DNA from 2 places in the Streptomyces sp. MB09-01 genome. Region 2 is predicted to be linked to the other one. Evidence: riboswitches for the same ligand, from Rfam matches in the RefSeq annotation. Region 2 holds a riboswitch; the other holds the start of a gene.

The links. A riboswitch is a leader RNA that binds a small molecule or an ion and turns the genes downstream of it on or off. The one in region 2 is predicted to bind guanidine.
Region 1: another riboswitch for guanidine. It lies ahead of PV721_RS19880 (Ohr family peroxiredoxin); the one in region 2 lies ahead of PV721_RS26070 (DMT family transporter).

The regions. Positions count from the first base shown of each region.
Region 1 is NZ_JARAYQ010000088.1:22,454-30,183, forward strand. Features, by position in the region: gene PV721_RS19850 (glycoside hydrolase family 26 protein) at 1-661, opposite strand, end outside; gene PV721_RS19855 (GNAT family N-acetyltransferase) at 855-1,400, opposite strand; gene PV721_RS19860 (protealysin inhibitor emfourin) at 1,775-2,017, shown strand; gene PV721_RS19865 (hypothetical protein) at 2,129-4,219, opposite strand; gene PV721_RS19870 (type 1 glutamine amidotransferase domain-containing protein) at 4,368-5,144, opposite strand; gene PV721_RS19875 (AraC family transcriptional regulator) at 5,404-6,411, shown strand; guanidine-III (ykkC-III) riboswitch at 6,468-6,529, shown strand; gene PV721_RS19880 (Ohr family peroxiredoxin) at 6,604-7,056, shown strand; gene PV721_RS19885 (hypothetical protein) at 7,043-7,480, shown strand.
Region 2 is NZ_JARAYQ010000139.1:89-7,818, reverse strand. Features, by position in the region: gene PV721_RS26120 (PTS transporter subunit EIIC) at 1-22, opposite strand, end outside; gene PV721_RS26115 (PTS transporter subunit EIIC) at 337-1,638, opposite strand; gene PV721_RS26110 (PTS glucose/sucrose transporter subunit IIB) at 1,777-2,103, shown strand; gene rph (ribonuclease PH) at 2,199-2,924, shown strand; gene PV721_RS26100 (hypothetical protein) at 3,030-3,410, shown strand; gene rdgB (RdgB/HAM1 family non-canonical purine NTP pyrophosphatase) at 3,418-4,032, shown strand; tRNA gene PV721_RS26090 (tRNA-Leu) at 4,089-4,172, opposite strand; gene bcp (thioredoxin-dependent thiol peroxidase) at 4,362-4,829, opposite strand; gene PV721_RS26080 (DUF3618 domain-containing protein) at 4,934-5,254, shown strand; gene PV721_RS26075 (GroES family chaperonin) at 5,298-5,639, shown strand; guanidine-III (ykkC-III) riboswitch at 5,703-5,772, shown strand; gene PV721_RS26070 (DMT family transporter) at 5,804-6,124, shown strand; partial or broken gene PV721_RS26065 (transglycosylase domain-containing protein) at 6,141-7,730, opposite strand, start outside.

The DNA.
Region 1 (7,730 bases), on a different contig from region 2:
GATAGCAGCTGGTCCAGGCGATCGCGTCGCTGCCGCGATTGGGGGCGAAATCGAAACGGAAGTGCTGCCCCTCCACCGAGCGCATGGCAGCCACGATGCGCCGCCAGTACCTCTTCCAGTTCTCGGGGTCGGGCCGGCATCGGTGGGTGTAGTCGAAGCCGTTCATCTCCCACCCGAGCACGATCACCGTGTCCGGCACCCCGAGGTCGACCAGACGCTCGGCCAGCCGCCGGTAGTGGTGGTCGTGCTCACCCTGCGCGCCGGCGCGGATCAGCTCGGCGACCCGGTGGTCGGGGACGCCGCCCTCGTTGTGCTCCTGCATGGGCACGTTCAGGACGAACAGCCGATCGGCCCTCGCCTTGCGCCACCGTGCCCAGCTGCGCAGGGAATCGGGTGCTCCCTCGATGTTCGACCAGGTGTCGCCGGGCAGGTAGGTGTGCCCGGCGCGCAGGTCGGTACCCCCGAGCCAGCTCGAGAGTCCCTGCATCCTCTCGACGCCGGGCGAGCCGTAGTGGAGGTAGGCGCCCACGGCGACCTCGGCCCCGCCACCCGTACGGGCAACGTCCCGCGGCGGTGGCGCGAAGGCGCCCCCGGTGACGAGGAGGGCGGCTGCGACCGTACTCGTGCAGGCGCCCGCCAGCCAGCGGCCTCGATGGGACATGACACCTCCGTGAGCTCCGTGAACCGATCTGCCTGCCTCTGCGACGTTAGGCATCTCATCCGATTCACGGCCTGCCCGGTGTCCCGATCCTGGGCCATTCGCGGCAGTGGGCCGCCTCCGCTTGGCCCGACCGGGTGAAGGCCGCCACCCGGACGCGCCGCGACTTCGGCCAGGGGCGTCGTGCCGCGGCCGCTCAGCGCAGGGGCAGCACCATGACGTCGTACGCGGGGGACGCGTCCCCGTACTGAGCCCGGCCGACGTTCCGGTAGCCCCAAGCTCCGTACGCCGCCTGTGCGGGCGCTGCCTCAGGCTCCGGCCGCATCGTGAGCGCGATCCGCTCGGCCTCCAGGCCGGCTATCAGACGCCGGTGCAGCTCTGCGGCGATGCCCTGCCGGCGCCACCCCCTCCGCACCGCGAGCTCGGCGAGGTTGAAGGTCCTCCGGCCGGTCTCTTCCACGAAGGCATCCCCGAGGGGCGCCCGCACGGCGCTCCACCAGCCGGTATCCGCGGGGAGCCAGAAGCCGTACGAAAAGCCGGCGATCTCGCCGGAGGCCCGCGCCAGGACGAGGCGGAAGCCGTCCCGTGCCGCTTGCCGGCGCGCACGCGTGAGGAAGTCGACGGCGTCCTGGGGACCCTCGTCGTACGGCGCCTCCGCATAGACCTCCCCGTAGACGGGCACCACCGCATCCAACTGCCTTACGACCTCGTCGAAATCCTCGATCTGCTCGAACGCCACCACGGTCAACCCGGCCTCCCACACTGAGTGCAAACGCGCGCCCCGGCGGCTCTTCACCGCCCTCAGGGCAAGATCACGAAGTCAACCTAGAGGACGGCCCGGCGAGCACATCGATCACGGTCCCGGGCCGCGATCCTGCCCGCGGCCGTACGCCTACGCTCCTCACTCCCGCCCCCGACACCCGAAACGTCCCACCCGCACCTCCGGCTTCACCGCATCCGGCCCGCTACCGACAACCCGGCCACGCAGCGGCGCTTTCCGGACGTTCGTGGCGCCCGTACCCCGGCCCGCGACAGAGGGCCGGTGTTCGGGGCATCCGCGGGAGTGGCTGCGACACGCAGGCCGAGTGACACCACCGGGAACAGGGAGGAACCATCATGCTGATCACCGTCACCCGCTCGGGAGGCTTCGCCGGCTACGAGAAGCTCCGTGCCCTCAACACGTCGGGCCGTGCGGACGCGGCCGAGCTGGAGGACCTTGCGCAACGGGCCGTAGCGCCACTGGCCGACGGCTATCACTACCGGATCACCGTCGACGACGAGGTGCTCGATCTCCAGGACTCCTGCCTGTCCGACGCCCAGCGGGCGCTGATCCGCACCGTCCTGGACGAAGGCGCCTGACCGGCCTCACGGGGGCCGCGCCCGGAACCACCGGGCCGCGGCCCCGAGGAGACCGGCCCACGCCAAGGTGCCCCCGGGCCGCACGTTCCGGGGGCGCCCTGACGCCCGGTGCTACGGCGTGGTCGCCGCCATGGCGTAGCCGAGCAGGCCCTCCCTCGCGTAAGGCCCTTCGCAATCGGCTCTGTTGGAGACGAAGTGGTCGAAGACGGACGGTATGTAGCACCGGTAGAGGGGCACCGAGCCCGGCACCGCCTTGGTGTACACGTATTTGACCGCGCCGAGGGGCTGCCGGCCCTCGCAGCCCGGATCGGGGGTCAGCAGCGAATGGTCCGCCACCTTGCACTCGTAGAGCCGGACCGTGCCGGGTGCGGGGTCCCGCAGCACCTTCCACACCGCCTCGTGGGTGAACCCGGCCGGCAGGGGGCGTGAGGAGGCCAGGTGCCCGGCGTGGGGGCGGTAGCCGCGGACCAGGGGTACGTAGGGGGTGGTGTGGCCACGGGCGCCCTCCCACGTGCGCAAATAGCCCTCGGCGCCCTGCATGAGCTCGTCCACCACGTCCTGGCCGCCGGTCACCCGGATGTCCTCGATCCAGTCCGGAACGAGGCCGTAGTGGGTGCCGCCGCCGTCCGTGTTGACGTCCCAGACGCGCGAGCCGGTGACCTGGCGGTCGAGGACCGAGCCGCCGTCCGGGCTGCGGAAGGGGTACCGGACGGGGTTGCCGGCCGCGGCCCTGGGGCCGGGGAGCCAGGCGAAGCCGTTCATGTCGGTGCCGATGCCGTACCCGGCGCCGTACTTGGCGCGCAGGGCGGCATGTCTGCGCGCCTCGGCCGTGAACGCGGGAGCCTCGTACATGTGGCCGGTGATGAAGCCGCCCAGGCGGTAGACACGCTCGGTCCAGTTCTCGTCCATCCAGCCGTGCGTGGACAGGACGCCGGAATAGCGCTCGGCTTCGAGCACGCGCAGCGCCTGGTTCGCCGCCTTGACGCTCATGTGGTCGATCTCCAGCATCATGCTGCGCTTCATCATGCCCAGCACCGCGTACTCGCCCAGTGCGGTCAGGCCCCGGCGGTTGCACTGCGCTGCCTGCAAGGAAGTTCCGTACTGCGGGAGTTCCACACCTTCCGGCAGGGCGTCGCGAATCCGGGCCTCCGCCTCCGCCTCCGCTTGGGACGTTCCCGTGCCGCCCGTATTTCCGGTGTCCTCGGTCGTCCCGGTGGCGTCTGCGTGCTGATGGCCCTCTGCCGCCGGCCCGGCGGCGAGCCCGAAGCCGATCGGGTTGTCGTGCTCGGGGCCGGTGCAGGCCTCCGTGCTCCAGAAGGTCCCCGTCGACAGGAACTGGCCGGCGTTGATGGCCATGCCCTGGGTGCCCGAGTCGAACCGGACCCCGCACAGGGCGTTGTCGAACTTGTGGCACAGGAACATGCTGCGCACGCCCAGGCGGTGCAGTTCGTCCAGGCCGCGGTCGATGTCGGCCATGGTGCAGCGGGCGCTGTCCAGCACCTGCTTGCAGCCGAACGGTTCGGACGTCTCCACCCCGAGGACGACGGCGAGCTTGCCCTCCTGGATGACCTTGCGCGCCTGGTCGGGCTCGGTGACGACCCGGAACCAGCCCTTGCCCGCGCCGCCGTACATGGCGTCGACGTAGGCCTGGAGTTCGTACGTCTTCTGGATCTGGAGCCTGATCGCGGTCATCTCGTCGCAGCCGCGGTCCTTGAAGAAGTAGAGCGAGCAGATCACCCCGTTGGTGACCATGTCGTTCACCAGGATCCGCTGGCCGCCCCGCCAGGCCCGCTCCACCCAGGCGTAGTAGGTCTGCTGGTGGGTGGCGGAGTCATGGGCCGGCCAGTCGCGGAACGCCGGCCAGCCGTTGGGGTCGTGCCGGCCGTCACCGCCCTTGGTGATCATGTCGAAGAGGGCGAGGACGCCGTTCGGATAGTGCTCCGGGCAGTCCTTGAGGGCGTCCGTCACCCCCGCCGTGGAGAAGACCTTCCCGCAGACCAGCCGGCCGCCGAAGCCCTCGTCGGACATCAGGTGGACGTGCCCGTCGACGTATCCGCGGACCCGGCCCTGGGCGTCGGTCCCGGTGAACGGCTCCCCGGTGACGTTGACCTGCGAGTCCGGCGCCGGGCGCGCCACGGGCTCCCACCACTGCGGTCCCGCCGACGCGCCGGCGGCCGCGGGGCCGAGTACCAGGGTGACCATCGCGAGGACCAGGCCGGCTAACAGGTAGCGGCTCCGTCCGAAGGCTCTTCGTCGGTTCATCGCCATCCCTCCCATCCCTTTCACGAAGCGTTCATGACACTGCGGAGATGGTCTGCGGTCGCCGGCCCGCGCGATGCGGGAGCCGGGCTCAACCCGAGTGGTGCTGCACCGGTCCCGCCGCATGGGCGCGGACCAGGGCCACGTACTCCGCCGCCAGGCGGTGGCAGTCGCCGGGCCACCGCGCGGAGACGTAGTTGGCGTCCTTGACGGCGAAGCCGCGTCCGGGCCGGGCGGCGGTGTCGCGGACGGGCAGCGGCGGGCCGGCGAGGAAGTGGCGCGGATCGGCGAGCGCCGCGGTGACCTCCTGCTGCACGGTGGTGCTGTACGTGCGGTAGTAGCGCCCCAGCCAGAACCGCGTGAGGTTCCAGCCCGTCAGCTCCAGCAGGGACGTCAGGGCCGTCGTCCGCCGGCCGTGGAGGACCGAGCGCCCGGTGGCGGGATCCACGGCCCGGGCGGCGAGCAGTACGCCGTGGCAGACGGCCCCCACCGGCAGGCCCTGAGTGAAGATCCGGGCGAACAGCCGCTGGGCGGTGGCGTCCTCGAGCAGCGTCCGCATGCCGGTGGCGTGGCCACCGGGCACGAAGAGGCCCGTGATCTCGGCCGGGTCGACATCCGCGTACGAGCAGGGGGCGAGGAAATGGGGGTCCTCGGTGAGGCGCCGGTAGGCGGCCAGCTCGGCGCGGCGGGTCATCAGCCAGGGCGACAGCCAGGAGAAGCCGAGGTCCGTGAGCCTGGGGTCGGCGAGCGCGACCTTCCCGCCGGGGGTTGCGAACCGCACCTCGAAGCCGGCGTCCCGCAATGCGGCCCACGGCACCGCCGCCTCGGTCGGGTCGTAGTCGCCTGCGGGGAGCAGGAAGAGAATCACGGCGTACTCCTCTGAGCGGTGGTGATCAGGGCAGCACGCTTCCCCCGGCTTCCCTGGATTTTCCGGATTGCCCGGCATCCCGGCGCCCCGGGGGACCCTGATCCCCTCGGTGTCCGAAGGCCGACCTTAGGAGCGGCCCGCGGCCCCGTCATTCACTCCGGCGGCCAATGCGTTGACTTCCGAACCCGCCCCCCCCGCGCTCGTCCCACGGCGGCGGACGGTATTGACGGGGGTGATGTGCCCGCATTGACTGGCGGCCGTGTCCACCACCGGGTCGCCCTCCGTCACCGCGTCGTACGCCCTCGCCGTCCTGAGTGCGACGGCAGAGGGCAGCGGCGGGCCGTCCGGTTCCTGGGCCCTGCCCACGGAGCGGCTGGAGTACGGCGAGATGCGCGCCCTGTGGGACGAGGTGCTCCACGCCCGGAATGCCGGCCCGCACACCGGGCTCCTGGTGGGCGACCGGATCCGGCCCGAAGGCCTGCACATCCTGGGCCACCTCGTCCTCACCTCCGCCAGCCTCGCGGACGCCGCGCAGGCGGCCGAGCGCTACCACCCCCTGGTGAGCCAGGCGGGCACGGTGACCCTGCACCGTCGCGGCGGCGTCGGCCGGATCTGCTACCGGCCGACGGTCGGCCCGGCCGCCATGCACCCCCAGCAGGTGGAGGCGGTCGTCAGCAGCATGGTGCGGGCGGCCCGCTGGATCACCGGCGACGACTGGGCGCCCCTGGCCGCGTCGTTCGCCCACCCCCGCGCGGGCTCGGCCGAGCCCTACGCCCGGGTCCTCGGCTGCCCCGTCACCTTCGACGCCCCGGAGAACGCGATCACGGTCGCCGACGAGGACCTCGACAGGCGCCGCCCCCTCTACGATCCGACGCTCAACGCCCTGCACCGGGCTTACGCCGACCGGCTCCTGCACCAGCTGTCCGCCGCCACGGCGGTGACCGTGGCCGAGCGCGTACGGCAGTGGCTGGAACAGGCCGCGCTCGAGGACGCGGGTCCCGAAGGCCCTGCCAAGGAACTCAACCTCAGCGTCCGAACCCTGCGCAGGGCCCTGTACGCGGAGGGCACGTCATGGCGCGCGCTCCTCGACGCTGCCCGTCATGGTCGGGCGAGGTGGTTGCTGGAGACGACGGTCTTGCCGTTGGATCGGATCGGCTTGCTTGTGGGGCTGAGTGGTGCGACGGCTCTGGTTCGGGCGTTCACCCGGTGGGAGGGCATGCCGCCGGGGGCGTACCGCAGTCGGTTTCGGCCCGGGTCCGGCGGGTGAGGAACTTCACCGTGGGGCAAGGCCCCGGGCCGGCCGTCACCGTTGCTAGATTGTCCGGCGGTCGGATTCCTGGCCCCGGACGAGATGCGCCGTACCCGGTTACGCACGACGACGCGTGAGGTGCTGCACGAGCAGTGCCGTCCGTTGTCCGCACCCGGGCAGCGTTCTCGTCGAGCCAGATGGGCCGAATCCATGACCGTGCCACTTACCCGCAGCCTGTACCGGACGACCGCGCATGCCGTCGGCGGCCGCACCGGATCCGTCCGCACGGACGACGGCCGGCTGGACGTGCGCCTGGCCCCGCCGCGCAAGAAGGTGCCCGGCACCACCAATCCCGAGCAGTTGTTCGCGGCCGGTTTTGCGGCCTGTTTCACCTCCGCGTTTGCGGAGGTCGCCGCCGAGTTCGGGGCGGATGCCTCCGCCGCGCGCGTGGCCTGTGAAGTGGAGCTCGGCACCACGGACACGGCTGCGGGTTACGGACTTGCGGTGGTCCTCACGGTGAGTTTGCCGGGGTGGCGGGCGGTGGACCTTCAGCCTTTGCTGGAGCGGGCGGACGCGGTCTGTCCGTACTCGCAGGCGGTGCGGGGCAATGTGCCGTTGATGCTTGTGGCTGTGGATGATCTTGCCGTTGATGGCCGGGTCTGAGCCGGTGTCGGTGGGTGGTGTGCCGGTGCCGGTGCCCGGGTACGGTGCGTGGTTGCGGCGCGGTATCAGCCGCAACGGCGGACCTGTTGTCGAGGACCGTGAAGTGGTGTGGTTGCAGGCGGGGTTGTATTACGCCGACAGTCGGGGTTTTGCCGGGACGACGTCCGTCGACGGCTCGCAGGTGCGTTTCCACCACCTCAGGGGCGAGCCCGGTGAGGATGTGGGCGTTTTCCGGTGGGAGGGTGTCAACCTGGTCGAGCGGGGCACCAACGCGGATGGCAGTACCTTCCTGGAGATCTGGACTCCGCTGTCCGGCGCAGCCGGTGCCGCCGGTTCCTGGTCCGGCCCGGACCACCAGGTGGTGCGCGTCGGCCGGCACGTGGTGCACGTCGATTCCGATGCGGGGACGTACTGGCGGCTGTGACCTCCCGCTGGTGACCTCCCAGGTGTGGCCTCCCGGCGGTGGCTTCCCGCCTATGGCCTGCCGCCGGTGACCTGCCGCCTGTGGCTTCCCGTGTGGCCTCCCGCGTGTGGCTTCCCGGCGGTGGTCCTGCGGTGGCCGCCATGAGCGGCGATGCCGGCTTCACACCTGCTGGAGCGGCGCGGGTCCGATGGCGCGGGGTGTTAGGGCGATGTCCAGGACGGCGCCGGCGCCGTGATCACACGAGCCACAC
Region 2 (7,730 bases):
CGATGCGCTGCATGACGGCCATCACGCCAGCGCCCTTCTTCTTCTCGGCCGCGGGGGCGGCAGCCGTGGTCACAAGGTCCTCCAGTGGGCAAGGCGCCGCCAGGGGGGAACGGGGACGGCGGCGTCTTCGAAAGGGGGGATACACGGGGGCTCGAACGCGCCTCGTGGTCTACACCAATTGTGGTGTAGACCAGTTGTAACACGGTGAGGGATAGATAAGGAACCTTCGATTTCCTGTGGCCTGGATCACATGTCCCGGTGGATGCAGAAGGGCCCCCGGATCGTGATCCGGGGGCCCTTGACGGACCGGGTTCCCCACCCTGCCGGGGAGCGGGTTCAGGCCTTCGTGGTCTCCGCCTCCATCGCCGCGATCTCCTCGTCCGACTCCCGGCCGGGCGTCGCGAGGTTGAACTTCGTGATCGCGAAACGGAACACCACGTAGTAGACGAGCGCGAAGCACAGGCCGATCGGGACGATCAGCCAGGGTTTCGTCGCCAGCCGCCAGTTGATGACGTAGTCGATCAGGCCCGCCGAGAAGCTGAAGCCGTCGTGGACGCCCAGCGCCCAGGTCACCGCCATCGACACGCCCGTCAGCAGCGCGTGCACCACGTACAGCGCAGGCGCGACGAACAGGAAGGAGTACTCCAGCGGCTCGGTGATCCCGGTGACGAACGAGGTCAGCGCCACCGACAGCATCAGCCCGCCGACCTCCTTGCGTCGCTGCGGCTTCGCGCAGTGCGTGATCGCCAGCGCCGCCGCCGGCAGTGCGAACATCATGATCGGGAAGAAGCCGGACAGGAACAGGCCCGCGTCCGGATCGCCGTGCAGGAACATGTTGATGTCGCCGTGGTACGTCTTCCCGTCCGGCGCCGTGTACGACCCGAACTGGAACCACATCGGCACGTTCAGGAACTGGTGCAGGCCGATCACCAGCAGCGCGCGGTTCGCGACGCCGAAGATGCCCCCGCCCCAGGAGCCCAGCCCGCGCAGCCAGTCGGAGAAGCTCTCCAGCGCGCCGCCGACCGGCGGCCAGATCCACAGGCAGAGCGCGGCGAAGGCGATCGCGGCGAACGACGTGATGATCGGGACCAGCCGGCGGCCGTTGAAGAACCCGAGCCAGTCCACCAGCTTCACCCGGTGGTACCGCTGCCAGAGCCAGGCCGCGAGCAGGCCCATGATGATGCCGCCGAAGACGCCCGGGTTCTGGTAGGTGAAGGCGATGAAGGTGTCGTTCTGCCCCAGGCACCCGCCCCCGACGTTCCGGCTCCCCTCCGGGCACTCGTTCGGGAACGCGTGCAGCACCCCCCGGTAGACGAGGAAGCCCGCCGTGGCCGCGAGGGCGGTCGAACCGTCCGCCTTCTTCGCCATGCCGATCGCGACGCCGATGCAGAAGAGGAGCGGGAGGCCGAGGTCGGGGTCGAGCAGCGCCCCGCCCGCGCCCGCCATCACGTTGGCGACGTCCGTCCACTGCAGGCCGTCCGCGCCGAAGACGTCCGGCTGTCCCAGCCGCAACAGGATGCCTGCCGCGGGCAGTACGGCGATCGGGAGCTGAAGGCTCCGCCCCATTCTCTGCAGCCCTTGGAACAGGTGGTTCCGCCACGACGGGCGTGGCGCTGCTTCGGAGATGCTCGCGCTCATCGGCGTCCTCCCTGACCGGCCCGTTTTTGGCTGCCGCAACACTTGCGGCACACTGGTGTAGACCAGTTGTGGGCAGGTTGCTGCTGATCGTCATCATTCGGCAGGGGCCGGGCATGCGCTCGTGTAGATGCGCCAACCGTGCGTTACCGTGACAAAGCGGACCGTACAGGTGGCTCTCCGTGTTACCGGCCGCGCCGAGACTCGTTCTTCGAAACACTCAGGGAGAAACACATGGCCACCAAGGCTGAGAAGATCGTCGCCGGGCTCGGCGGCATCGACAACATCGAAGAGGTCGAGGGCTGCATCACCCGCCTGCGCACCGAGGTCGTCAACCCCGACCTCGTCGACGAAGCCGCACTCAAGGCCGCCGGCGCCCACGGCGTCGTCAAGATGGGCACCGCGATCCAGGTCGTCATCGGCACCGACGCCGACCCGATCGCCGCCGACATCGAAGACATGATGTGACCCGAACCCCTTGAGGCCGGCCACACGGCGGACCCCGTCCCGGAACCACCCGGACGGGGTCTTCGCGTTCCACCACAGGGACTAGGCTCGGAGCCATGTCTCGCATCGACGGCCGTACGCCCGAACAGCTCCGCCCGGTCACCATCGAACGCGGATGGAGCAAGCACGCCGAGGGCTCCGTCCTCATCTCCTTCGGAGACACCAAGGTCTTCTGCACCGCCTCCTTCACCGAAGGCGTCCCGCGCTGGCGCAAGGGCAGCGGCGAAGGCTGGGTCACCTCCGAGTACTCGATGCTGCCGCGCTCCACCAACACCCGCGGCGACCGCGAATCCGTACGCGGCAAGATCGGCGGGCGCACCCACGAGATCTCCCGCCTCATCGGCCGCTCGCTGCGCGCCGTCATCGACTACAAGGCCCTCGGCGAGAACACCATCGTCCTGGACTGCGACGTCCTCCAGGCCGACGGCGGCACCCGCACCGCCGCCATCACCGGCGCCTACGTCGCCCTCGCCGACGCCGTCGCATGGGGCCAGCAGAAGAAGCTCATCAAGGCCGGCCGCAAGCCGCTGACCGGCACCGTCGCCGCCGTCAGCGTCGGCATCGTCGACGGCGTCCCGCTCCTCGACCTCTGCTACGAGGAAGACGTGCGCGCCGAGACCGACATGAACGTGGTCTGCACCGGCGACGGCCGTTTCGTCGAGGTCCAGGGCACCGCCGAGGGCGAGCCCTTCGACCGCAAGGAACTGAACGCCCTCCTCGACCTCGCCGCCGGCGGCTGCGCGGACCTGGAAGCCATCCAGCTGGGCGCACTCGAACTCTAGGCGGCAACCGCCGGGCCCGGCCCGGCGTCTAGCAAGACACGGGCGCACGGTGTCACAGCCGTGCGCCCGTCCACGCATCCGAATCCTGCTCCCGGGGAGAACCGCATGAAGCTCCGCCTCGCGGCCATAGCCGTGGCCGCCGTACTGACCGTCCCGGCCCTGTCCGCCTGCGACGCGATCTCCACGGCAATGGACTGCGCGAACACGGCGGTGGCCATCACCGACGGCGCGAACGACCTCCAGCAGGCCGTCTCCCAGGCGGGCAACAGCCCGCAGGACGCCCAGAACGCGCTCGACCAGATCGAGGCGAACCTCAAGAAGATCGGCGACCAGACGGACAACACCGACCTGGGCAAGGCCATCGACTCGATGAACACCGCGGTGAAGAACGTCCGCACCTCCATCGAGAGCGGCAACAGCGTCCCGGACATCCAGCCGGTCGCGGACGCGGCCAGCGAGATCTCCAAGGTCTGCACCCCGGGATAATGGCCGCATGACCTCGACGCCCAGCCGCCTGATCCTGGCCACCCGCAACGCGGGCAAAGTCTCCGAGCTCCACGCCATCCTGTCCGAAGCCGGCCTGCCTCACGAGTTGGTCGGCGCGGACGCGTACCCGGAGATCCCGGACGTCAAGGAGACCGGGGTCACCTTCGCCGAGAACGCCCTCCTCAAGGCGCACGCCCTCGCGCAGGCCACCGGCCTCCCGGCGGTCGCCGACGACTCCGGCCTCTGCGTGGACGTCCTGAACGGCGCCCCCGGCATCTTCTCGGCCCGCTGGGCCGGTGCGCACGGAGACGACAAGGCGAACCTCGACCTCCTGCTGGCCCAGCTCGGGGACATCGCCGACGAGCACCGCGGCGCGCACTTCTTCTGCGCGGCCGCCCTCGCCCTCCCCGACGGCACGGAACGCGTCGTCGAGGGCCGCCTCCTGGGCACCCTCCGCCACGCCCCGTCCGGCACGGGCGGCTTCGGCTACGACCCGATCCTCCAGCCCCTGGGCGAATCCCGAACCTGCGCGGAACTCACCCCGGCGGAAAAGAACGCCATCTCCCACCGGGGCCAGGCCTTCCGCGCCCTCGTCCCGGTGGTCCGAGAACTCCTGGGCTGACGCGCGACACGCCGAAGGCCCCGTACGCAACCGGTACGGGGCCTTCGGCGTTGACGTGCGGTTGGGGGGACTCGAACCCCCACGGGTTTTACCCCACTGGGACCTAAACCCAGCGTGACTGCCAATTCCACCACAACCGCGACATGTCGCCCCATTCAGACATTGAGTCCGACCGGGCTGCGCTCAGTCTAAGGGGAGGGCGGGAGCCTTGGCGTGAGGGTTTCGGCACCACGTGTCCGTCAACGAGTGGCAGTTGGGGCGCGGGCCCCATGCGGAAAGCGGAGCGGCCCGCGCCGGGTCGGTGCGCCGCTGTGGTGGGCGCGGGTGGGTCAGATGCCCAGGTCCTTGATGATCTTGGCTACGTGGCCCGTGGCCTTGACGTTGTAGAAGGCGTGCTCGACCTTGCCCGCCTCATCGACGACCACCGTGGAGCGGATGACTCCGGTGACCGTCTTGCCGTACAGCTTCTTCTCGCCGTACGCGCCGTACGCCGCCAGGGTTTCCTTCTCCGGGTCGCTGACCAGGGTGACCTTCAGGCTTTCCTGCTCGCGGAACTTCGCCAGCTTCTCCGGCTTGTCCGGGGAGACGCCGATGACGTCGTAGCCGGCCGTGGCCAGGACGGCCAGGTTGTCCGTGAAGTCGCAGGCCTGCTTCGTGCAGCCCGGCGTCAGCGCGGACGGGTAGAAGTACACGATCACCTTGCGGCCCTTGTGGTCGGCGAGCGAGACCTCGTTGCCGTCCGCGTCGGGCAGGGTGAAGGCGGGGGCGGTGTCGCCCGGCTGGAGTCGCTCGCTCATCTGGACAGTCTCCTCAAGAGGGGATCGGTACGTCTCGAGACTAAGCTGACAGACTGTTCACCGGGGACTACCCCCCACCGGACCACGACGACGGAGGCAGCGCGGTGCCTGAAGCCAGGACTCCCGCACAGATCGAGGCGGACATCGTCCGCCGCCGCGAGCAGCTCGCCGAGACGCTCGACGAGATCGGCGTGCGCGTGCACCCGAAGACGATCATCGGGGATGCACGGGCCCGGGTCGCCTCGACCGTCGACCACACGGCCGGGCGGGCCTTCGTCACGGTGAACCGCATCGTGACGGACCTGCGGGACGGCCTGCGCAACGAAGACGGGACTCCGCGCCCCGAGCGGATCGTGCCGGTCGCCCTGCTCGCGGTGGGTGTCGTCGGTGTGCTTGTCCTGTCGGCACGACGCAGGCGCGCGTGACCCTGAGCGGCACGGGGCGGGCGCGGGCAGGTAGGTTCGGATCGTGAGCGAGAACACCACCCACGACAAGCTGCCCATCCGCATGCTGCACGACCGCGTGCTCGTGAAGTCCGACCTGCCGGAGGGCGAGCGCCGCTCGGGCGGCGGCATCCTGATTCCGGCGACGGCCGCGGTGGGCAAGCGGCTGGCCTGGGCCGAGGTGGTCGCGGTCGGGCAGAACGTACGGACGGTCGAGCCCGGGGACCGGGTCCTGTACGACCCCGAGGACCGCGCCGAGGTCGAGGTGCGGGGCGCGACGTACGTGCTGATGCGCGAGCGGGACCTGCACGCCGTGGCCGCGGAGCGGCTGGAGGGGTCGGAGGACTCCACCGGCCTGTACCTGTGAGCGTGCGCGCGCTCCCGAGCTGAGTCGAGGAAGGGCTGGTGGCCTTGGTCACCGGCCCTTTTCGCTGCCTTTTGCTACGGTGGAGGAGAACCCGACGAGACGCGCCGTACCGGGTACGACAAGACGACGCACCCCGTATCGCTCGATGTCTCGGAGGTGCCGTCATGGCCTGGGTTCTTCTTGTCGTCGCCGGTGTGATCGAAGTCGGCTGGTCGATCGGCATGAAATTCACCGAAGGCTTCACCCGGCTCTGGCCCAGCGTGTTCACGGGCGCCGGGATCGTCGCGAGCATGGTGCTGCTGTCCTACGCCGCGAAGACCCTGCCCATCGGTACCGCGTACGGGGTGTGGGTGGGCATCGGCGCCGCCGGCGCGGCCGTGCTCGGTATGGCGGTGCTGGGCGAGCCCGTCACCGCCTCCCGGATCTTCTTCATCTGTCTGCTGCTGGTCGCCGTGGTGGGGCTGAAGGTGACCTCCGGTCACTGACCGCCCGCGTCGGCGGTCATTCGAGGAACGCCGACGGTGGAGGGCGCTGGCCGTCGGCCGGCCCGCCGTCGGCGCCCTGGGTGCCCGTCGTCCCCTGGGTGCCCTGGGTGGTGCCGCCGTCGTCCTGACCGCCCTGCGTCTGGCCGCCGTTGTTCTGGCCCCCGTTGTTCTGACCGCCCTGGTCCTGGCCGCCGTTGTTCTGGCCGCCGTTGTCCTGTCCCCCCTGGTTCTGGCCGCCGTTGTTCCGACCCCCTTGGTTCTGGCCGCCGTTGTCGCGGCCGCCGTTGTCCTGTCCGCCCGTGGGCCGGGTCGGCCGTAGCGGCGGCGTGGGCGTGAGCTCGTCGTCCGGCGTCTGCTGCGGAGGGTTGGATTCCGGGGAGGGCGGCGGGGGCTGCGCCCCGCCCGGCTGGAGTTCCAGGTCGAAGTCGACGGGGTCGGTGCCCTCCAGGGCGGTCTTCGTGTAGGCGGCCCAGATCCGGGCCGGGTAGCCGCCGCCGCCGATACGGGGCTCGCCGAGGGCGCCGTAGAGCGACTGCAGGGTTCCGGTGTCCGGGTCCTGGCCCATCATCGAGACGACCGTGACGAGGTTCGGGGTGTAGGCCGCGAACCAGGCCGAGCGGTCCAGTTCCCCGGTGCCGGTCTTGCCGGCGGCCGGATGGCCGGCGGCGAGGGCCGCCGTACCGGTGCCGTTGTCCACGACGCTGACCAGCATGGAGGTGGTGGTGTCGGCGGCTTCGCGGCCGATGGCCTGGGCGGGGGTGCGCTCGGGCAGGCCGATCGTGTCGCCGCCCTTGGTGATCTTCTCCAGGAAGGTGTACGGGGTGCGGCGGCCGTGGTCGGCGAGGGTCGCGTAGGCCTGGGCCATGTCGAGGACGCTGGCCTGCATCGTGCCGAGCGCCATGGCGGGGCCCGGAACGAAGTTGGGGGTGTCCTCGGGGATGCCGAGGTCGATGGCGGTCCGCTTGACCTTGCCGGTGCCGACGTCGACGACCATCTGGGCGTACACGGCGTTGACGGAGAGGTCGGTGGCGGTGTTGACGGTGATGTTCCCGTACGAGACCTGGCCCTCGTTCTCGGGGTTGAAGCGGATCCGGCCGCCGACGACCGGGCGCCTGTTGTCGCCGTTGTACACGGTGTTCGGGGTGATCCGGCGGCCGTCCTGGGTGCGGGAGCCGTTCTCGACGGCCGAGGCGAAGACGAACGGCTTGAAGGTGGAGGCGACCTGGTAGTCGTGCCGGGTCGCGTTGTTGACGTACTGCTTGGTGTAGTCGATGCCGCCGTACATGGCGACGACCTTGCCGGTGGCCGGGTCGATGGAGACCCCGCCGGCGCGCACCAGCCGGTCCGCCTTGCGCGTTTCGGGGTCGAGCTTGCCGACCATCTGTTCGTCGACGGCGGCGACGAAGGCGTTCTGGCGGCGCTTGTCGATGGTGGAGGTGATCCGGTAGCCGCCCTCGGCGAGGGTCTTGTCGTCGAGGATCTTGTTCTCGACGATGTAGTCCTTGATCGCCTCCACCAGGTAGCCGCGCTGGCCGGACAGGCCCGCGGCCGCGCGGACCTTGCCGGGCTCGGGGAACTGCGTCGTGGCGCGCTCGGTCTCGGACAG